3 regions of the Thermicanus aegyptius DSM 12793 genome follow, and region 3 is predicted to be linked to each of the others. Evidence: riboswitches for the same ligand, from Rfam matches in the RefSeq annotation. Region 3 holds a riboswitch; each other region holds the start of a gene.
What was found. A riboswitch is a leader RNA that binds a small molecule or an ion and turns the genes downstream of it on or off. The one in region 3 is predicted to bind S-adenosylmethionine.

Region 1: another riboswitch for S-adenosylmethionine. It lies ahead of mtnK (S-methyl-5-thioribose kinase); the one in region 3 lies ahead of THEAE_RS21735 (methylenetetrahydrofolate reductase).
Region 2: another riboswitch for S-adenosylmethionine. It lies ahead of metX (homoserine O-acetyltransferase MetX); the one in region 3 lies ahead of THEAE_RS21735 (methylenetetrahydrofolate reductase).

The regions. Positions count from the first base shown of each region.
Region 1 covers NZ_KI783301.1:2,981,793-2,989,534, forward strand. Annotated here, with positions in the region: gene THEAE_RS0115960 (1,2-dihydroxy-3-keto-5-methylthiopentene dioxygenase) at 1-371, opposite strand, end outside; gene mtnB (methylthioribulose 1-phosphate dehydratase) at 373-1,092, opposite strand; gene THEAE_RS0115970 (2-hydroxy-3-keto-5-methylthiopentenyl-1-phosphate phosphatase) at 1,097-1,771, opposite strand; gene THEAE_RS0115975 (2,3-diketo-5-methylthiopentyl-1-phosphate enolase) at 1,768-2,988, opposite strand; SAM riboswitch class I at 3,070-3,252, opposite strand; SAM riboswitch class I at 3,616-3,787, shown strand; gene mtnK (S-methyl-5-thioribose kinase) at 3,864-5,081, shown strand; gene mtnA (S-methyl-5-thioribose-1-phosphate isomerase) at 5,078-6,163, shown strand; gene THEAE_RS21410 (hypothetical protein) at 6,250-6,639, opposite strand; gene THEAE_RS0116005 (FTR1 family iron permease) at 6,675-7,742, opposite strand, start outside.
Region 2 covers NZ_KI783301.1:1,596,653-1,604,394, forward strand. Annotated here, with positions in the region: gene THEAE_RS0108580 (phosphopentomutase) at 1-1,095, shown strand, start outside; gene THEAE_RS0108585 (HPr family phosphocarrier protein) at 1,133-1,390, shown strand; gene nagB (glucosamine-6-phosphate deaminase) at 1,467-2,216, shown strand; gene THEAE_RS0108595 (Cof-type HAD-IIB family hydrolase) at 2,277-3,086, shown strand; gene THEAE_RS20480 (methyl-accepting chemotaxis protein) at 3,142-4,368, shown strand; gene THEAE_RS0108605 (hypothetical protein) at 4,381-4,707, opposite strand; SAM riboswitch class I at 4,987-5,106, shown strand; gene metX (homoserine O-acetyltransferase MetX) at 5,205-6,305, shown strand; gene THEAE_RS0108620 (O-acetylhomoserine aminocarboxypropyltransferase/cysteine synthase family protein) at 6,350-7,630, shown strand.
Region 3 covers NZ_KI783301.1:3,486,496-3,494,237, forward strand. Annotated here, with positions in the region: gene THEAE_RS0118420 (HD-GYP domain-containing protein) at 1-225, shown strand, start outside; gene THEAE_RS0118425 (putative glycoside hydrolase) at 254-1,459, shown strand; SAM riboswitch class I at 1,511-1,614, shown strand; gene THEAE_RS21735 (methylenetetrahydrofolate reductase) at 1,680-2,570, shown strand; gene metH (methionine synthase) at 2,571-6,017, shown strand; gene guaB (IMP dehydrogenase) at 6,280-7,740, shown strand.

The DNA.
Region 1 (7,742 bases), 500 kb from region 3:
ATTTCGCTCGTCCCCTTGATCGTAAATGTCCCGTTTCCGGAGACGATCGCCCTGACTTCATCATCACTATGGGTGTGGATCTGTTCGAACTTCTTTAACAGCTCCTCCAGATTAGGCGTTGCTTCGGATAGTGAAATCACATCCCATTTCACATACCCATTCCTTTCAGCCAGGGAGCGGATCTCCTGATCAAATGCGTGAAGAATCTCTTCCTTTTCCTCCTCGCTTACGTTGTATTTCTCCCTTAAACCTGCCGGCAGTTTACCGGCATCCCAACGTTCATAGAGAACTCCCTGTCGGGCCAAAAAATCTTTCACCCGCTCTTCATCCTGAATCTTCTCACCGGTCTTCCGAATGACAATTTCGGCCATTTTAGCTTCCCTCTCTTTCATGTTTCGTTTTATGGAAATGGAGTTTCCTCCCTTTTCCCAACGATACGTCGGCAAATGTGTGAATCGGCAACAGCCCGAGGCTCTTCATCTGGAGAAGCTTTACGTGGTAATCAAACAAGAATTCAAAAGCCTCCAGATGCTTCTTCGCCTCTTCGGGGTTCCTACCCCACGCGTAAATACCATGGCGCCGTATCAGGATACCCGGGGTTTGCGGCCGAACCGCATCCCTCACCAACTGCGCCAGGGTGGGAATGTGGGCCTTATTTTCGACGATGGGGAGACGGATGGCGCCATCCTCTTCCCAGATATTGAACGCTTTGATCAGTTCATGCCCGGAAAAGAGAATCTCCCCATGATCCCCGTAAAGTTCGGAGAGGAGATTGTTGGCCACCGTATGAACATGAAACACGGCACCCGTATCCGGCAGGCGGTCGTAGATGGCCGTGTGGATCATTGTCTCGGCGGATGGTTTTAGCCGGGTAGGGAATACAGGTACTCCATCCCGATCCACAAGAAGAAAATCCTCGGAAGTCTGAAGACTCTTATCTTTTCCGCTGGCGGTAATCACAATCGCCCGCTTACCGTCCTCACAAGTCGCCAAGACGGAGAGATTGCCGCTCGTGGCAGGAAACCATCCCCGGGCAGCAAAACTCTCTTTCACAACCCGGAGACTGTGGACGGCGCTCATTATCTCTTCCATGGGTTCACCCCGCTTTTTCCGATGTATTCTGCAGATAATCGATCACGTCGTAAAAGGTTTCAAAGGGGACATAGGGGATGGAGAATTCTTCGCATTTGATTCGGAGAAAGTCGCGGGCGATCACCCGGTCGGCGATCCGAGCCGCCGCCAGATCGGTTATGCTGTCGCCGATGACAATTCTTTCGTATTCTTCCTGCGGAAAGGACCGCAAGAGGGTTGTCTTGCACATCCCGCAATCACGATGGCACTCATCATCGCAAGGATGAGGCCAGAGGATACGAATCTTCTCCCCGCTAAAATCACTGCCGTTGCAATAGATATCCCCATACGGGATGTCATAGGGGACAAGCAAGGGGTAGAGGAAAAAATCGATCCCTCCGCTCGAAATAAGCAGCCGTATTCCTTCTTCTCTCGTAAATCGGATCAACTCAGAAAACCCCGGCCGAATCTCCGTATGATGGAGCACGTAATTTCGGATCTCCTCTTCTTTTGAGACCGGAAGCAAGGAAAACATCTTCCCCACTCCTTCCCGAACACTTACCCGCCCTGCGAGAATCTCCTCCTTCAACTTCTCCCATTCCGGAGGCGCAAACTCCCTCATGATTTGAATGATGGTATCCTGCACCGTAATCGTCCCGTCAAAGTCACAAAAAAGTACCTTTCTCCTTCCTCTGCTCATCCCTCAACCACCCCCCATTTCTCAATCGCAAGGCTTAGTTTTACGGAACGGGCCGCGGCTTCCCGGAGAGAATAACCTGCCATAATGGCTGAGATGGCATCCAGGAAAGCCCTTCCCCCTGCGGTCGATCCTTGCGGATGACCATGAATCCCTCCGCCCGCATTGATCACCAGGTCAGGTCCAAAATCCCTGATCAGGACAGGAACGAGGCCGGGATGAATCCCCGCCGACGGCGCCGGAAGAGAAGGTTTGATATTCCCATAGGGACGGCGCAACCGGTCCGCAACCGACAACGATTCCTCTTTAGGCATAGCGACAGAACCATAGGGAGAGGGATAGAGGACAATGTCCGCCCCTGCCAAACGAAGAAACTTGCCTAATAGAAGGGAAGAGGATACCCCATGTTCCGGAGATGCGTATATCGCTCCGGCAAACGCAGGATGGGCAAGAATGGGAACCGGGATGTCGGGGTCCGAAGCCAGGCGATGGAGAATATCTAGGCCGTACACAAACACATTCAGGAGAAGGCCGGAAGCACCCGCTTCCACCAACCGTTTCGCCCTGTCCACCATTTCGTTCACCGGCCCTGTCAGGTTGACAGCATAGAGGGCCTTTCTCCCGGTCCGCTCTTCTCTTTGACGATTTAACGCTTCAAAACGCTTCACCCTTTCGATGGCGGGAGCTTTCCCATCTGCGAAAAAGATCTCGTCATCCTTTACCAGATCTACGCCGCCTTCAATCTGTTTCCTGTACTCTTCCTCCAACTCATCGAGGGAAAGACCGATGCATTGTTTAAAGATGCTCATCAGGAGGGGTCGATCCTTCATCTGCAGCAAATCCCGAACCCCCTGAATTCCAAAACGTGGGCCCGGAAATTGGGAAAGGAGGGAGTCGGGAATGTGGAGATCCAAGAGTTTGATCGAACCATCCAGGGATAACTTTCCGAACACCGTGGTAAGAATGGATGGAAGATCAGGGGTCACGTTGACGATCGGATATGCGATGGTAATTTTCCCCACGGGCTGCTTCCCTTCTTCCTCCGGAAGTGGGACGACATCGACCACTTTCCCCAAATGTTGCGCCATGCTTTCCTTTTTCTCACTCGGCAGCTCGGTCCATGTCCCCACCGTAAGCCCGACGGCAATCCCTTGCGCCTTTTTGTATAGATCCTTTTCCCCTTTCAGCAGGTAAGTCGCCAAGATATATTCCTCATCCAACGACAATCCCATCACCGCCTTTTTTTACAAAAATAAAAACCTCTTTCGTTCTGAAAGAGGTTGTAGAAACAATATCCCACACCCTTATCTTTCAGAACATAACGTTCTGCAGGAATTAGCACCTTACCTTCACTCCTGAAAGGATGGAGATCCCCCCTACGATCCCTGGGAGAAGCTCCTCCTTCCAGTCGTTTAGCCCATAGGTATGGGCAGCAGGTTGCCGGGCGTCATCGGGCCAGTCCCTCAGCCTTCTCTGGATAAGAGTAATTCTTATTTTCAATTGTCACTCGATGGTCATAACTATAAACGCAGCATACTTCTCTGTCAATCCCCAAAATGTCGCTATTTTTGCATTTTTTCTGATTTCATCCACCTCCCTTGAGATCATCACCGAACCTTCCTGCAATCTATCCGCCTTTTCTGCAATGGGTTGTGAACCGATCCCATGCTGGCACAAGATTTATATCTGCAAACATTCCACCTCTCACCTTTAAATTTTTCCCTTGACAAACGTTGAGAAAAAAAATAAATTAATCACCAAAACCAAGTGAATTTGATTCTGATTCTCATCAAATCGCTTGGGGCAAATGTATGGATGTAAAAACCGAATAGAGTTTGACCGATTCGCTCTTATCAAGAGATGGCGGAGGGACTGGCCCAATGATGCCCGGCAACCTGCATTTCCCTATACGGGGTGACGGATCGGAGAGGACGGCAGGATGTTCCTGCACGAAATCTTTGTTTCCGGTCACAGCAAGGTGCTAACTCCTGCAGAACGTACCGTTCTGAGAGATAAGGGGTTGGATAGATTTTAAACCTCTGCCCTTTCAGAAGGGTCAGAGGTTTTTTCATTTCACACGAAAGGATCGATGGGAATGGCACATTATCATCCTCTAAACGAAGCGGAAGCGGTAGCCTATGCGAAGCGCCTTAGGATCTTCCCGGAAGATGCCCGACTAACCGCCCGGGAAATCGGCGATGGGAATCTAAACCTGGTATTTCGCATCCAAGAAGAAGCTACGGACAGAAGCATCATCATCAAACAAGCGCTCCCTTACGCCCGGGTGGTCGGGGATTCGTGGCCCCTTACCCTGGACAGGGCACGCATCGAGAGCGAGGCCCTCCACATGGAGGAAGCGCTCTGCCCCGGTTCAGTCCCGAAAGTATATCATTATGATCCGCATCTTGCCCTGACCGTCATGGAGGATCTCTCCTCCCATATCGTGTTAAGAAAAGGGCTGATCCTTAGGCGGCGCTATCCAAAATTGGCCCAGCATATCGGAACCTTTCTGGCCAGGACCCTCTTTTACACCTCCGATATCGCCTTAAACTCCCGAAGGAAAAAAGAACAGGTGGCACAATTTATCAATCCGGAGATGTGCCGCATCACCGAGGATCTCGTTTTCACCGATCCATTTTACAACGCCGAGACCAACCGGTTTAACCCGCTCATTCTCGAAGAGGTGCGCAAAATCTGGAGCGACGGCAGATTGAAACTTGAAGTGGCGGCTTTGAAAGAAGGGTTCCTCACCCGAACTCAAGCCCTGATCCACGGGGATCTTCATACGGGGAGCATCATGGTGACGGAACAGGATACCCGGGTGATCGATCCGGAATTCGCCTATTACGGGCCGATGGGTTTTGATATCGGAGCGGTACTCGCCAACCTGTTCTTAAACTTCTCCGCTCAAGAAGGCTTAACCGACGACCCTGCTGAGAAATCGGAGTATCAGGTGTATCTTCTCAGGACGGCGGCCGAAATCTGGTCCGTCTTTGAAAGGAATTTCCGCCAGTTATGGTGGAATGACGGATTGGAAGCCTTCACTTCCGTTCATGGATATTTGGACGATTACCTGGAAAGGATCCTCCAGGATACCGCCGGGTATGCCGGCTGCAAGATGATACGCCGCGTCATCGGTCTTGCCCATGTGGCCGATCTGGAATCGATTGAAGATCCTAAACTCAGGGCAAAAGGAGAGACAATGGCTCTTGCCATCGGCAGGGAACTGATTCTGGCACGGCATGGAATCCAGAGGATCGAAGATATATTGCAAATCGTGCAATCAATCCGGGAAGAGAGGATTGCCTCATGACCCATTCCTTTATCCAATCGGTTCAATGGAAAGAGAATCATCTCCTCCTTCTGGATCAGAATCGGTTGCCTGAAGAAACACGCTATCACAAAATTGACACGATCGAAGAAGTATGGAAGGCCATCCGGCAACTCACGGTCCGGGGAGCTCCGGCCATCGGCATCACGGCCGCCTACGGACTCTATCTGGGAGTTCAACATCTCTCTTACGGAAATGTACCGGAACTGATCGAGGACCTAAAAGGAAAGGCGGAATTCCTCTCCCAAGCGAGACCTACCGCTATTAATCTTCGCTGGGCACTCATGCGTCTGCTCACCAGGGCGGAGATGGACGGCGCCCATGGCTGCTCGACAGAGGAAGTGAAAGCGGGCTTATTGGCGGAAGCCCTTCGGATTCAAAAAGAAGATGAAGAAACATGCCGCCGGATCGGCGAGCATGGACTAACATTACTGAAAGACGGAATGGGCATCCTGACCCACTGCAATCCTGGAAGCCTGGCGACGGCCAAATATGGAACGGCCACCGCTCCTATCTATCTGGCCCGGGAACAAGGGATGACGCTTAAGATTTTTATTGATGAAACCCGCCCCGTCTTGCAAGGCGCTCGCCTTACCGCATGGGAACTGATGCAGGCAGGCATTGATTCGACGCTGATTTGCGACAATATGGCGGCCCTGGTGATGGCTAAAGGGTGGGTCCAGGCCGTCATCGTCGGTGCCGACAGGGTGGCGGCGAACGGGGATGTGGCCAACAAGATCGGGACCTATGGACTGGCGATATTGGCGAAAGCCCACAACATTCCTTTTTACGTGGCGGCCCCCCTATCCTCCTTTGATCCTGAGACGCCAACGGGTGAGGAGATTCCCATTGAAGAAAGACCGGCGGAAGAGGTGACCGAGGGCTTTGGCAAGCGTACCGCCCCTGTGGGAATGAAGGTATACAATCCCGCTTTTGACATAACCCCTTCTTCCCTCATCACGGCCATCATTACGGAAAAGGGCATACTCTATCCCGATCAAGACGGATGCTATGGAAAAGCGATCAAGGAGATCCTGGGACGAAAATCCCAAACCTTATCCTGATCCCTCCGAATCCCATAAAAGGAGGGCTGTGCCCTCTGTGCTGTTCGGCATTTACCTGACGGCCGCCTTACAGCGGGTATCCGGCCTTAGAGTTTCTCCACCTCCGTGAGTGCTTGGTCCAGTTCCTCTGCCGCTTGTTTCAGAGTCTTTGCATCCAAGGGAGTAACTTCCACCCCTGCCCCAATCGTCTTAAGAGACCTTTCCGTCTTTTCATAAAGATCGCCGGACTTCTCTTTTACCCCATCTTCGAAGCTTTTCCATTTCTCTTCCAGTTTTTGCCCCAGTTCCTTTACCTTCGCAGCATCATTCTGGTCCAGGGCCATTTTTAACTCAGCCAAGGTTTCCTTCATTCCCTTCGCCCCATCCCTGATGGGGTTATTTCCGCAAGCGGCAAGCAGAAGGGTTGAGATCAAAAGGAGGGAAAAGAAAAAAGTCCATTTGCGAAATGCGTTCCTTTTTGCTCTATGATTGATCATAAAAAACCTCCTGTTCTTCGGTTGTTATGCAGCAATCAATTGGCTTCCATTTTTCTCCGGTAGGAAAAGGCTCTATACCGCTCCCATACCGCAAAGAATAGGACAACGACGAGCAGTGCCGCTTGTAGGATCAGCCCCTCCGCCGTGGGGTAAATGGAGAAAAACTCAATGGTCGGAAACCACTCCACATGGGTTGCCGGGAGAAGACCGGCCAATTGGAGGCTCTTGATCCCCATGCCGGTAAACTTAAGACTTAGGTAAAAGACAAGCAGGCTGGAGAGGAGGAAGAAAGGCCGCAATGGAATTCTCATACCCACTTTCAGGATTAAGATGCCGAGTATGATGAGGAGAATGATTCCAAAGGCGATCCCCCCTAATAACTGCGTAAGAGAAATGGAAGAGGCCATTCCGATGAAGAACAGGACCGTCTCGGTTCCTTCCCGAAAGACCGCCAGAAACGAGAGAACAGCCAGGGAGAGAAGACTACCGGTGGCTAGCGCCTTTTCGCTCTTCGTCTTGATGTACTTTCTCCAATTTTCGATGCTTGCTTTGTTGTGGAGCCAGTATGTCATGTAGAGAAGCATCGCCGCCGCGAACAGGCCGGTCCATCCTGCGATGAGGAAATTATTGGTGCCGAAAGCTCCTGAGGTGAAGAGGATTTGGACCAAGATCCCCAAGAAGAGGCTCCCTCCTAACCCTGCGCCCACCCCGCCCCAGACCCAGCCTTTTTTCTCTCCGTGGCCTGATTTATCCAGGAAGGCAAGCAGCGCGACAATCACCAGAAGAGCTTCTAATCCCTCCCGAAGAAGGATGGATACGGCGTCAAAGAAGGTATATTGATTTTTCGCCAGCAGGGGAGCCAGGTATTCTCTCATGTTGGAAATCACTTCTTTGCCTTTTTCCACATCGGGTGGTGTGGACGTAAGGTAGGCATAGGAGAGAACCATGTCCCGTTCCGCATCTTGGTAAGCTTTCTGGGATTGGGTGAGGACAATTCCTTCAATATCCAGCCACATTTCGCGAAATTGCCTGATGCTTTGGGCGGCCCCCTTCACATCTCCCTCCTTTAATCGGGAGAGGGATTGATCCAGGAGGGCAATCAA
Region 2 (7,742 bases), 1.9 Mb from region 3:
ATGCGGCATGTCATTGAACAAACAAGTGTAAAGATACCCTTCCTTAGTCGGTTAGGGCTCCCCCATATCCTTAACGATCCTTCGTTATTAGCGCTTACTCCCCCTCTGGCGAGTTATGGCAAATGCAATCTATATCATTACGGGGCGGACAGTTATACCGGTCATAACGAAATCATGGGAGCAAAACCGATTATGCCAAAAACACAGTTTATCCGTGAATTGGCGCCGCTGATTGAAAAACGGCTGGTGGAAAGAGGGTTCAAAGTAGAATATCCGGTTGCAGGTACCGGCATTCTGCTCGTCGACAACGAGGTTGTCATCGCCGACAATATGGAAAATGACCCGGGGCAGATCATCAACATTACAGGAGCATTGGATACGACCCCGTTTGAAAAGATCTTTGAGATTGGGAAAATTGTACGGACCATCGCCGAAACCAGCCGCGTCATTCCTTTGGGAGGGACCGGCATTACCGTAAGTGATATTCTCTTGAACATTGTGATAAAACCGGAGCGGACCGGTGTGGATATGGGACGTCTAAATATATACAACGAGAACTATCAAGTTCGGCATCTAGGTTTTGGAATTGATCCCGACAAACAAATACATTCCATCCTCATGAAGCAAGGATTGGAAGTATATCTGTATGGGAAGATGGCGGATGTGATCACGGGAGAGGTGATGGAACGAAATCCCATGGTCAACAGCCAGGGCGTGATGGACCTAATCTGTAATCGATTGGAGAATATGAAGAGCGGATTTATCTCCGCTACCATTCAGGAAACGGATTTAGCCGGTCATGAGCAGAACCCGGAAAAGTTCGCGGCGGTCTTGGAAATTGCGGACGCAGGTTTACGCCGTATTTACGATATGCTTCATCCCGGAGAGCTCCTGATCGTAACCGCCGATCATGGCAATGACCCGACCATAGGCACAAGCCAGCATACCCGGGAAACAACCCCGCTTCTCGTCTGTGTAAAGGGATCTCCGGCGCGGGAACTGGGGCTACGCACCACACTCGCCGATGTTGCGGCCACAATAGCGGATTACTTTGGGGTGAGCGCACCGGAATTTGGGACTTCCGTGTTGTCGTAATCCCTTTTAAATGCTTCGTAAGGATAGGTGACGAATTATGTACGAAAAAAAAGCAATTGTTAACTTAAACCAAGGGCTGCACGCACGCCCTGCCACTGAGTTTATCCAAAAGGTACGTCAATTTGGAAGCAAAGTATTTGTGATCAAAGAAGGAAAAGCTGTGGATGCCGGAAGCATTCTAGGGTTGATGTCGATGGCTGTCGTTAAGGGAACCGAAGTTACCATTCGGGCCGAAGGGGCGGACGAAGTGGAAGCGGTAGAGACTCTTTGTAAATTTCTTACGCAGACGGAGTGAGATAAGTTATCACAAAATTCTTCAATGACAACGTGAAACCATTCTTGGGTCAATGGAAGAGAGGAGGGATGGCAAAGTGAAGATTCGAATCTTCAACAGCCCCCATGACGCGGGCATCTATGTTGCTGCATTAGCGGAACAGATCATTGAAAGTCGAAGGAAACCTGTTTTGGGACTTGCCACTGGGTCTACGCCGATTCCTTTTTACGAGGCATTGGTTCATCTGCATCAGTGTGGTCTCGACTTATCACGGGTAACGACCATCAACTTGGATGAGTATATCGGATTAGATTCTTCCCATCCTCAAAGTTATTCGTGGTTTATGTGGAAACATCTCTTTTCCCATGTAAACATACCAAAAGAGAATATATATCTGCCAAACGGGGTAGCAACCGATTTGGAAGCGGAATGCCGCAGATACGACGAAATCATCCATTCTCATCCGATTCACCTTCAGATCCTTGGGATTGGCGTTAATGGGCACATTGGTTTCAATGAACCGGATGACACCTTACTTTCCGGAACGCACATTGTTGAATTGCGCCCGGAGACCGTAATGAGCAACGCGAGATTTTTCAACGACATTGGAGAGGTGCCAAAGCGTGCGATTACTATGGGGGTTCAGGCCATATTACAAGCCGATAAAATCGTGTTGATGGCATTTGGGCGCGAGAAAGCGAAGATCATCGCTAAATCCGTCTACGGTGAGGTTCGTACGGACGTTCCTGCGAGCATCCTCAACTTGCACAAAGACGTGACCGTGGTACTTGATCGCGACAGTGCCGGTGAGTTGTTGGACGAAAGCGGCCGGTTGCGGACGAAATAACCGAAATGGCCCGAAGTTGGGTGTAAAAAGCCCAATTAGAAAGAAAAAAGGGGAAATGCCATGATTCGTATGTTCTTTTTTGATATCGACGGAACTCTCATCGTTCCAAAAAAAGGTGAGGTTTCGGAACGCGTTCGCCGTGCCATCTTCATGCTCCATGAACGAGGCATTGTTCCCATCCTAGTATCCGGCAGGCCCCTCTTCTCCATGATTCCGCTCGCCGAATCTCTTTCCATCAGGGGGTGTATCGCTTATAACGGAGGACTGGTTGTTGTCGATGGAGAGGTGGTGTATGACAACCCCATAGACGAAAGCAGGGTAGAACAGCTGGTTTCCTTTGCAAATTCTAATATGCATCCACTCATATTTCCTGGAATGGACGGTTATTACGCAACGACGCTGGATCATCCGAAGGTACGGGAAATTTTTCAATATACTACCACACTCAACCATTCCTATTGGAAACATTATACTCCCAAACTAAACCCATCGTATTGGAAAACCCATCCTATCTATCAAATGGAACTGATCGCGCCGATGGAAGAACTAACCCTATACCAGGAACGTTTTGGACAAGAATTTCAGTTTTATCCATGGCATGTAGCCTCGTCCGCGGCGAACATAAATCCTCTCGCCAACTCCAAAGCGATTGGAATGCACCATGTGTTAAAACGGTTTTCACTAGATGAATCCGTTGCGGCCGCCATCGGCGACGGACCGAATGATATCGAGATGATCCGCTCCGCACATCTCGGCATCGCCATGGGAAATGCTTGTAAAGAGCTTAAGTCTGCGGCGGATCTCGTTGCAGAAGATGTTACTGCGGACGGGGCCGCCAAGGCGATTGAAATGTTGTTGGAGAGCGGGTAAGGGAATGCTAGCGGTTTCGATAGAAGAGAACGTCTGAAAGAAAGGAGAGTTGAAGATGAAAATGAGGATCAAAATACCAATTCGGGTGAAACTGGTCGGTTTTATTTTATTCGTCGCCTTTTTATTCGGCATTACAAACGGTATTTCATCCTATTCCATAGGAGCCTTTATTGTAACGATTTTGATCGGTCTCGTCATTTCCCGGAAGATCACAAAACCGATTGCGTCTATGACGAAATTTGCGGAACAAATTGCAACAGGGAATTTAACTGCGGAGGAGATCAGAGTAAAAAACCGCGATGAAATTGGAGATCTTGCGAATTCGTTCAATAAGATGACCACAAACTTTCGCAGTCTAATCCATCAGATCAAAACCAGTGCGGAACAGATCGCCGCGTCATCAGAGGAATTGACAGCCAGCGCCGAACAAACCAGCAAAGCGACCGAACAAATTGTTTCGACCATGCAAGAAGTGGCGATGGGTTCCGAGAATCAAGTCCGCAGTGTAAGTGACGGCATAAGTGCGATTTATGAAGTCTCCACCACCGTGCAACAAATTGCTGACAATGCAGAAAGTGTCTCTGCTGCTGCGATTCAAGCTTCGGAAACAGCATCCGCAGGAAATCTTGCCATTCGGACGACGATCAAGCAGATGAATTCCATTAGTACTACGGTGAATGAGCTGGCCGAGGCGGTGAAAAGATTGGGTAAAAGTTCCCAAGAAATCGAACAGATTGTAGATGTGATTGCAAGTATTGCCGCACAGACCAATCTATTGGCTTTAAACGCTACGATCGAGGCCGCCAGAGCCGGGGAGCACGGACGTGGATTTTCTGTAGTCGCTGAGGAAGTTCGCAAATTGGCCGAGCAATCGGCTCGATCAGCACAAAAAATTGCAGAACTGATTAACTCGATCCAATATGAAACGAATCATGTGGTTCAATCGATGGAGACCACGACAAAAGAGGTGTCTGATGGGATTAAAGTTGTCAACAAAGTAGGTGAATCGTTTGAAGAAATTCAGCGCTCGGTAAATAACGTAGTGGCGCAGGCGCAAGATGTATCAGCCGCCACAAAGCAAATTTCTACGGGAACAGATCGAGTAGTCCATTCGATTAACCAAATTGCCAGCGTGGCAGGGGCAACCGCATCCGGAACCCAAAACGTAGCGGCGGGCACCGAAGAACAGTTGGCATCGATGGAGGAAATCTCATCGTCTGCCGCTTTCCTCTCAAAAATGGCGGAGGAATTTCTGGCGCTTGTGGGCAAATTTAAGGTGTGATCTCCCCGCCCTTCATGAAAGATATTCTTCATCTCCCTCTTCTTTTCTTTTGTCGATCACCCACTCATGGAGCAGGAACTCGATAAGACCAAGGAGGGTTATTCCCCATAATCCTTTAACTAAAGATTCCCTCCCCAATCGGCGGAGGAGATAGTACATAAGAGGAAGTCCAATGGATAGACTCCTTTTTGCTCCCATCTTAGACAACCAAATGGGATCTGCCACAGATCCTATAAGGGCCAGAAGAACTCCTGCACCTAACCATCTTTTGATCCCTCCTCCGCGCAGAAGAAGGGGGAAAAATAAAAATTTCATGAGGCTATTGGAGATGAAGATCACACCTTTCCCTCCTTTGGTTCTAACGATTGTTGAGGTTTTAAGGCGATTCGTATCATCCTTTTTCTTTTAAAAGGGATCGGGGTATGTCTCGTCCGATTCTTGGACCGTTATTTTCATTTTTGAGCGGTGCATCGAATCGGGAATCTTTCCTTTACAGGTTAGTATTCGAAAAAAAAAAGGAAAAAATAAAAATTACCGTTGACAAATGAATCCAGGTCGACTATGCTATATAGCAAATAGGATTTCACAATGAACTCACAATTGAAAAGAAATGAGATTCTCTTATCCAGAGAGGCTGAGGGACTGGCCCAATGACGCCCGGCAACCGGTTTTAAGCGGAAAGGCTTAAAAACGCGGTGCCAATTCCTGCAGAGCTTTAAAAGCTCTGAGAGATAAGATGAGTGTGATGGTGTGACAAAATCCCTCTTCTTATCGAAGAGGGATTTTTAATTGGGGAAATGAAGTGCGAAGAGAAAAAGGAGAAGGAGGGGATCAGGTTGACAAAAGCTGGGACAGCTATTCAACCCCATACAGGGGTACTCCCCATTGGGGACTTACTACTGGAATCCGGCAAGGTATTGCCGAATGTTAAGATTGCTTATGAACGTGTGGGTCCGGAAAGTGCACCTACCATCCTGGTCTGCCATGCCCTAACGGGAAATCAATACACCGTAGGGAGTGAATCTGCCCCTGGATGGTGGAGGGAATTGGTAGGCCCCGAACGTTTTATTGATACAAACCGTTTTCAAGTCATTACCACCAATGTGATCGGGGGTTGTAACGGTTCGACGGGCCCGCTAAGCCCCGATCCCAATACGGGAGAAGCCTATCGATCCAATTTCCCTTTTATTACAGTACGGGATATGGTCCATGCCCAACACCGCTTTCTTCAAAAAATCGGGATTTCCCATCTAAAGGCGGTTATAGGGGGATCGTTAGGCGGAATGCAGGTGCTTGAATGGGGTCTCCTTTATCCCGATTTTATGGATCTCATCATCCCGATCGCCGTTACACCTTTCCTCTCCGACTATGCTATCTCCTTTAATGCCATAGGTCGATTGGCCATTCTTAATGATCCCGCCTGGAAAGAGGGGATGTATGATCCTGAGGAACAACCTATCATGGGACTTTCCATCGCCAGAATCGCCGGGCTTCTCACCTATCGAACACCGAAACTCTTTAATCATCGTTTCTCCAGGGAGATGAAAGGGGGATGGGGGAGCGACCACAGGGAGATCGCATTTCAGGTTGAATCCTACTTAACCTATCAAGGGGAGAAACTTTCTAGGCGCTTTGATGCCAACTCATATCTCTATCTTTTAAAAGCGATGGATTATCACGATATCGGACGGGGAAGGGGAGGGGTGGAAAAAGCGGTTGAAGGATATCGCAGCCAAGTGGTTGCCCTGGCCTTTCAAGGAGATCTCCTTTACCCCCCCGATGAAATTTTCCGTTTCGTAGGACTTCTCAGAGAAAAAGGAGTCCGAGCAGATTATCATGAAGTAACCACTCATTTTGGTCATGACGGATTTTTAACAGAGTTTGACCGCTGGGGAGGTTTCATCACCGACGCTCTGAAATCTTCTTCCCTATCTTAAGAAAGGGGAAGTGAGATAGATACTTAAAACAAGGAGGAATAGGAATGGGAGAGTACCGCTTTGAAACTGTAGCCATCCATGGAGGAGTACAACCGGATCCGGTAACGGGAGCGAGGGCATTTCCCCTCTATCTGTCTACCGCTTATCAATTTGAGAATACGGAGCATGCGGCCAATCTCTTTGCATTAAAGGAGACGGGGTATATCTATACACGGATCCATAATCCCACGGTGACCGCCTTTGAAGAAAGGATTACAAAGTTGGAAGGGGGCGTAGGGGCTCTTGCCTTAGCCAGCGGCGCTGCCGCGATCACCCTGACCATCCTCAACTTGGCAAAAGCTGGAGATGAGATCCTCTCCTCTGTAAAATTGTATGGAGGAACATATAATCTTTTTTCCACCACCCTTCCGAAATATGGAATTCGTACTCGTTTCGTAGATCCGAACGATCCTCAAAATTTTAGAGAGGCGATTACACCCAATACAAAAGCGATTTATGCAGAGGTGATCGGGAATCCCAGCCTGGATGTGCTCGATATTGAAGAAGTGGCGAAAATCGCCCATGAAGCAGGCATTCCTCTCATCGTGGACAACACCTTTGGAACTCCTTATCTGGTAAGGCCCTTAGAACATGGGGCAGATATCGTGGTTCATTCGGCGACCAAGTGGATCAGCGGCAATGGAACCACACTCGGGGGAGTAATTATAGACGGAGGACGTTTTGATTGGAATTCTCCCAAGTTCCCCGAATTTACCACTCCCGATCCAAGTTATCATAACATCGTATACTCTGAAGCCTTTCAAAATGCTGCTTTTATCGTCAAGGCGAGAGTTCAATTGCTTAGGGATTTAGGTCCTTCCATCAGCCCATTTAATGCCTTTCAACTTGCCCTAGGATTAGAAACCTTAGCCGTCAGGATGAAAGAACATATTAAAAATACCAGGGATGTCGTCGCATACTTAAAAAGACATCCTCAGGTAAGTTGGGTCAATTACCCTGAACTTCCCGAACATCCTTCCCATCACCTGGCGGCGAAATACCTCCCCCGAGGTGCAGGCGCGGTGATCACATTTGGGATTAAGGGGGGGAGGGAAGCGGGGGCGAAAGTGATCAACTCCGTAAAACTCTGGTCCCATTTGGCAAACGTAGGAGATGCGAAGAGCTTGATTATTCATCCGGCCAGCACGACCCATCAGCAATTAAGCCCGGAAGAGATCGCCCAAACGGGAATCACAGAGGATCTGATTCGCTTATCCGTAGGCATTGAGAACGTAGAAGATCTCATCGAAGATCTCGATCAGGCCATTTCGGCAGCGACCCGTTAAAAAGTGTTGAATCGTGCCAATAGAGTCTTGGGTAAGAGACTATGCAGCCACATGGTCTCTTTTTTTTTTTTTTCAAAGAGAAAGCGGTCGGATTCATTTTCATCATGATATC
Region 3 (7,742 bases):
ATGACGAATCAATTTGATACGGGTTATCTCCATACCTTGATTCAATCCTTACTTCAGCTCCCATTGGGTACACCGGTTTTGTTGAGTGACGGCAGAGTGGGAAAGATTCTCTATTTCATGCCCACTTCCCCTTTACGACCCATTCTAGATGTCGATGGAGATCCGATTTCCCTCATGGATCGAAAAGAGCTACATTTAGAGAAAATATTGATCGAATACCAATGAGATGTTCATGTACAAGGAGAGGCGGACCATGAAACGGCGATTCGGCAGAATCTTTTTTCCTCCCGTTCTCATTTTTTTCCTTTTCTCTTCTTCATTTTTCATAGGGAACCCACTCTTCGCGGAAGGAAACGGGGAGAGTCCGGTAGAAGGGAAAGGATATACTTCCGCAGAGTGGCAAGATGCCCTTCGCTCTCCATCCCCTATGGAAGTGAAGAGAATGAAGATCCCCTATAAGGTGAAAGGGGTTTATATGACCGGCTGGTCTGCAGGGGGAGAGAAATTTCAAAAGATCGTTGACCTCCTCGACCGATCTGAACTTAATGCGGTGGTGATCGATGTGAAAGAGGATAAGGGGGATATTACGTATCGTTCCAACATTCCTCTTGTCCATGAGATCAAATCGGATCATACCCGCTATATTCAGGACATTGATCATGTTTTAGAAGTACTTCATGAAAAAAATATCTACACCATTGCCAGAATTGTCTCTTTTAAAGATCCTTATATGGCCGGAGCAAAACAAGAATGGTCCTTGCAAAAGAAGACAGGCGGCGTGTGGAAGGACCGGAAAGGGATCATGTGGGTAGATCCCTATCGAAAGGAACAATGGGATTACAATCTCTCCGTAGCCATTGAAGCGGCTAAAAAGGGCTTTGATGAGATACAATTAGATTACGTAAGGTTTCCTGAAAATGGGAAAAAAGTTGACGCCGAAGTTTCTTATTACAATCCCCAAGGTAGGACGAAGGAGGTACTCATCCGGGATTTCATTCGCTATGTGCGGGAGAATCTGAAGCCCTATCCGGTATTTCTTTCGGCGGACGTCTTCGGTCTCGTCCCATCCGTTAGCGACGATATGGGGATTGGGCAAAGGTGGGAGCTGATTACACCGGAAGTGGATTATATCTCCCCGATGGCGTATCCTTCCCATTATGCCAAATATACCTTTGGGATCGCCGTACCGGATGCTCATCCTTACGAGGTGATTCGAGGTACGATCCTTGATGCTCAGAAAAAGGATGCGGCGCTCCATGCCCAAGGGATTAAGACGGCGACGATCCGCCCATGGTATCAAGATTTTACCGCCAGCTACTTACCTAAAGGAGAGTGGATCCGTTACACAGGGATACAGGTGTTGGACCAGGTCAGGGCGGGTAAAGAATTAGGAATCGATTCTTTTCTGCTGTGGGATCCACGCAACAATTTTTCGATAGATGCTTGGATAAAGTCTTGACACCTATGCATGTATAGGTTATTGTATACTACAATTATATACTGCGAAATCATCTTATCGAGAGTGGCGGAGGGACTGGCCCAATGATGCCCGGCAACCGGTTTTAAAAAACGCGGTGCCAAATCCTGCAGAGCTTATGCTCTGAAAGATAAGAGGAGAAACCCCTCTTCTTATCGAGAGGGGTTTTTTCATGGGCAAAAAGGAGAGGAGATAAAGAAGGATGGGGAAGTTTTTTGAGAAGGTAAGAAAAGGAGAGACGAGCATCGTGGTGGAGCTTGATCCACCCAAGAACCCGGATTTAAGCCGCTATTTAAGGGGGGCCCATGCTCTTAAAGAGGCAGGAGCCGATGCGATTACAATCGCGGACAATTCCCTCTCCCATTCCCGGGTGGCAAATATGGCGGTGGCAAAGCGGCTCCAGGATGAAGTAGGAATCGAGGGAATCGTCCATATCAACTGCAGGGACCGAAACCTTCTCGCACAGCAGTCTTATCTCCTCGGTCTTCATGTCCTGGGAATAACGAATCTTCTCATCGTCACCGGAGATCCGGTGAAGATGGGGGATATGCCGCAGACGAAATCTCTTTTTGAACTGAATTCCATCGGGCTGATGGAGAAAGTAAAAAAGATGAATGAGGGGATACTCTTTACAGGAGTAAAACAGGAGGAGAGAACCCATTTCCTATACGGAGGGGCTCTGGCTTCAGGGAAGAATCATATCCCCCATAGGGGCAGAATGATGAAGAAGGTGGAGGCGGGAGCTCGCTTCTTTTTCACCCAACCTGTATATAGCCAGGAGGCGATCGAAGCGTTAGGGAAGTTTTCCCGGGAAATGAATCCCGAAATTCCCGTCTTTCTCGGTATCATGCCGATCGTTTCCCATAAAAATGCCCTCTTTCTTAAAGGGGTCCCCGGGATCTTCATTCCGGATGAGCATGTGGAGCTTTTTTCTGGTAAAGAGGGAAAAGAGGCGGAACAGGTAGGAATTGAATTGGCCGATTCCCTGATTCAGTATGGGAAGAAATGGTTTAATGGTTTTTATCTGATTACTCCATATTTACGTTATTCGATCACGGCCGAACTGACACGCCGCATAAAGGAGGGAATTTAAGTGGCGGTGAAATTGATTGAAGAATTAAAGAAAAGAATTCTCCTCCTGGACGGAGCCATGGGAACGATGATTCAGGGAATGGGATTAACCGCAGAGGATTTCGGAGGAGAGGGTTACGAAGGGTGTAATGAAGTATTAAACCTGACAGCCCCGGAGAGGATAAAAGAGATTCACCTCTCTTATCTCCAGGCCGGGGCAGATATTATCGAGACCAACACCTTCGGATCAACGGGCCTCGTTCTATCTGAATATGGTTTAAGGAAAAAGGCGTATGAGATTACCCTGGCCGGGGCCAGAATCGCTCGGGAAGCAGTCAGAATCTATGAAGAAGAAACAGGTAAACATGCTTTCGTAGCCGGATCCATGGGACCTACCACGAGGGCTCTATCCGTCACCGGAGGCCTCTCCTTTGATGAATTAACCCGAGAATATAAGGAACAGGCAAAAGCCTTATTGGAGGGGGGAGTAGATGCACTCCTGATCGAAACCTCCCAGGATACACTTAACGTAAAGGCGGCAGGAAGAGGGGTCCTAGAGGCGTTCCAAGAGTTCGGCAAGGAAGTGCCGATTTTCATCTCAGGTACCATCGAACCGACCGGTACGATGCTGGCAGGGCAGAGCATTGATGCCTTTTATACCTCCGTCCAACATCTTCATCCCTTGGCGGTCGGGATCAACTGCGCTACCGGTCCGGAACAGATGAGGGATCACCTGCGAACCCTCTCCTCTCTAAATCCTCCTTTTACCCTTTGTTATCCCAATGCAGGAATGCCGGATGAGGAAGGACATTACCATGAGGAACCGGAATCATTCGCATTAAAGATGGGCGATTTTTTGGAACAGGGATGGGTCCACATCCTCGGAGGGTGTTGCGGTACCACCCCGGAACATATCCGAGCCTTATCTCATGTGGTCAGAACATATGAACAGGATAAGGAGAGAAAAGAAGAATTTTCCTCGTCTTGCCATAAAAGGGTTCATGCAGTGGCGGGAATGGAACGGCTTCAATATGATCCAAAGGAGCGGCCTATTTTGGTGGGGGAACGGACCAATGTGATCGGATCGAAGCGTTTCAGACGTCTCATCGAGGAGGGGAATTATGAAGAGGCGGCGGAAATTGGACGGGACCAGGTAAGGGCAGGTGCCCAGGTGATCGATGTATGCCTGGCGAACCCGGATTGCGATGAGGGGGAGGATATGGATCGATTTCTATCCTATGCCGTCAAGATCGTTAAATCTCCCTTTATGATCGACTCTACGGATGAGCGGGTGATTGAACGGGCGTTAAAAAAAATTCAGGGGAAATCGATCATTAATTCCGTCAATCTGGAGGATGGGGAGGATCGAATCAGACGGGTTATTCCCCTCATTAAGGAATATGGAGGGGCCCTCGTGGTTGGACTGATAGATGAAAAGGGAATGGGCGTAACCCTGGAGCGGAAGATGGAGATCGCAGGAAGAGCCTATTCCCTCTTGACGGAGAAGTACGGTATGCCTCCTGAAGACATCCTTTTTGATCCCCTGGTCTTCCCGGCAGCCAGCGGTGATGAAGAATATAAAGGTTCTGCGATGGCCACTCTTGATGCAATCACGAAGTTAAAGGAGGAGTTTCCCCACTGCCTGACGATTCTTGGGATCTCCAATGTATCGTTTGGACTTCCTCCGAAAGCCAGGGAGGTTCTAAATTCCGTTTTTCTCTATGAGGCGACAAAGAGGGGGCTTGATTATGCGATCGTAAATACAGAGAAATTGGTGCGCTATGCCTCCCTTCGCACAGAGGAAATAGAGATGGCATCCCGTATTCTGTCTTCCTCCGATGGGGATGTTATTGCCCGGTTCGTTTCCCTTTATCGCTATAAAGAAGAACATCAGGAGACCCAGGAAAAGCTCCCCCTGTTGGAGCGAATTAGCCGGAGAGTCGTAGAAGGGAGAAAGACCGGACTTCTTCAGGATTTGGATGAGGCGCTTCAAGAGCTTTCCCCATTGGAGATTATTAATGGCCCCCTCATGAAAGGGATGGACGAAGTAGGGAAGCTTTTTAATGAAAATAAATTAATCGTTGCGGAAGTTCTCCAATCGGCAGAAGTGATGAAGGCGGCGGTCTCTTATTTGCAGGATTTTATGGAAAAGGGGGAAGAGGTGGGGAAAGGGAAGGTGATCCTCGCCACCGTAAAGGGGGATGTACATGACATCGGCAAGAATCTGGTGGAGATGATCCTGTCAAACAATGGCTACGAGGTGATTAACCTGGGGATCAAAGTTCCATCGGAAAAACTGATTGAAGCGATTCATGAACACCGTCCCGATTACGTCGGCCTCTCCGGTCTTTTGGTGAAATCAGCCCAGCAGATGTCCTATACGGTACAGGACCTAAAGAAGGCGGGCATCTCTCTACCCGTATTAACGGGTGGGGCAGCGCTGACGAAGCGGTTTACGGAGACGAAGATCGCTCCACATTATGATGGACCGGTCTTTTATGCCAGGGATGCGATGGAAGGACTTTCTCTCTTAAACCGCCTTCATGATCCTCATGAGAGGGAAAAGTTACTCCATACCGTAAAGAAACATGAAGAAGAGAAAAGGGGTAGTTCTTATGGTGATGAAGGGATCGAAGTAGGGGGAGAGGATAGGGAAGAGAAAGAAAAAAGAGCAGTCATTCTCCATGATCATCCGCTCCGGGAAGCTCCTTTTCTTGATCCGGTTACCTTCCATGATTATCCGTTGGAAGAGGTGATCCCCTATCTTAATTGGAATATGCTGTTAGGAAAACATTTGGGACTTCATCAGGGAAGTCCGGAGGAGAAGAGGAGGGACATTCGGAAAAAGGTAGAAGCATTATTGGCTGATGAAAGCGTACGTTCCCGGCTCCGCCTGAAGGGAAAATATCAATTTTTCCCCGCCTATTCCTCCCAAAATACCATTCACCTTTTGGATGAGAGAAAAGAGAAGGAAGTGGCTCAGTTTACCTTTCCCAGACAAAAGAAGGGAAGTTACCTCTCCATTGCAGACTTCATTCGCCCTTACCCCGACGGAGACTCTCGCTTTGACTCCATGGCTCTGTTCGTGGTTACTTGTGGAGAAGGGATTCGAGAGTGGAGTGAAGCACTGAAAAAAGAGGGGGAATATTTTATCTCTTACACGGTACAAGCGCTCGCCTTGGAGCTGGCAGAAGCGTTTGCAGAAAGGCTGCATCATCAGATCCGCAGGGACTGGGGAATAGATGAAGATCTCCCAATGCAAGAGATTTTGGCGGCCAAGTATGAGGGATGCAGATACTCCTTTGGTTATCCGGCTTGCCCAAACCTTGAAGATCAGCGCGTTCTTTTCAAAGTTCTTAAACCGGAGGAAATCGGGGTAAAACTTACTGAAGCGGATATGATGGAGCCGGAAGCTTCGGTGTCGGCGATTGTGGTCTCCCATCCTAAAGCACGCTATTTTGCCGTTTGATTTCTGCTTTTGTATGATGTTCAACCTCTATTTGCCGGGGGTAGGATTTTTTGAAGCTTCTCCATGATCAGAGATGGAACCTTCCATGAAAGAAGATTTAGAAGATGAGATCGATCCAAATCTCTCCTCATAACGGGAAAGCATTTACCTTCTCCTTTGTTTCCACCGACAGGTTTAGTATTCGCCTCCTTGACGTAGCTTATAGGCAGTGCTACACTTTCAATAACTTTGAAAGGTAAAGAGAAGGAGGCAGGTATAAACGGTGTGGTCGCAAAAATTTGCTAAGGAAGGATTAACCTTTGATGATGTCCTCCTTATTCCGGGAAAATCTGAGGTTTTGCCGAATCAAGTAGATGTAAAGACTCGCTTAACCAACAAGATTGAATTGAATATTCCCATCATCAGCGCGGCAATGGATACGGTGACGGAGAGCGCGATGGCCATCGCAATGGCGAGGGAAGGGGGGATCGGCATCATTCACAAAAACATGACCATTGAAGCACAGGCAGAGGAAGTAGATCGGGTCAAACGCTCGGAAAGCGGTGTTATAACGAACCCCTTCTCTTTAACCCCGGATCATAAGGTGTATGATGCGGAGGAATTAATGGCCAAGTATCGGATCTCGGGAGTTCCGATCGTGGATGAGCATCATAAGCTGGTGGGAATCCTCACCAATCGGGATCTCCGCTTTATCCACGATTACTCCATTCCCATCCAGGAAGTGATGACGAAAGAAAATCTGATCACGGCGCCTGTGGGTACGACCCTCAAAGAGGCGGAAAAGATCCTGCAGCGGCATAAGATTGAGAAACTCCCCTTGGTGGACGAACATGGAGTCCTGAAAGGACTGATCACCATCAAGGATATCGAAAAGGCGATCCAATTCCCCAACGCAGCAAAAGATTCCCATGGGCGACTCTTGGTAGGTGCAGCCGTTGGGACGGGGAAAGGAACCATGGAACGGGTAGAGGCACTGGTTAAGGTTGGTGTTGATTGCATCGTCGTTGATACAGCCCATGGGCATTCACAAAAGGTATTGGATGTGGTTAGGGAGGTGCGGGCCGCATATCCGGATTTGGAACTGATCGCAGGAAATGTGGCAACCGGCGAGGCCACGAAGGATCTCATCGAAGCAGGCGCATCGGCGGTTAAAGTAGGAATTGGGCCCGGCTCCATCTGCACCACTCGGGTCGTTGCAGGAATCGGGGTTCCCCAGATCACCGCCATTTATGAGTGTGCCACGGTGGCCCGAGAGTATGGCATCCCCATTATAGCCGACGGAGGGATTAAATACTCGGGTGATGTAGCGAAGGCCATAGCTGCCGGAGCAGACACGGTTATGCTGGGTAGCCTCTTAGCCGGAGCGGAAGAGAGCCCAGGGGAGTCGGAAATCTTTCAAGGGAGAAGATTTAAGGTTTATCGGGGGATGGGATCAATCGGTGCGATGAAAGAGGGGAGCGGGGACCGTTATTTCCAAGAAGGAACGCCCAAGTTTGTTCCGGAAGGGATTGAAGGCCGAGTTCCTTATAAAGGTCCTGTTTCGGAAATCATCTTTCAACTGATTGGTGGCTTGCGCTCCGGAATGGGGTATTGCGGGGCGAAAGGAATACGGGAAATGCAGTCCAACACCCGGTTTATCCGAATTACGGCGGCGGGCCTCAGGGAAAGTCATCCCCATGATGTGCAGATCACCAAGGAAGCCCCGAATTATTCCATTTCTTAGTC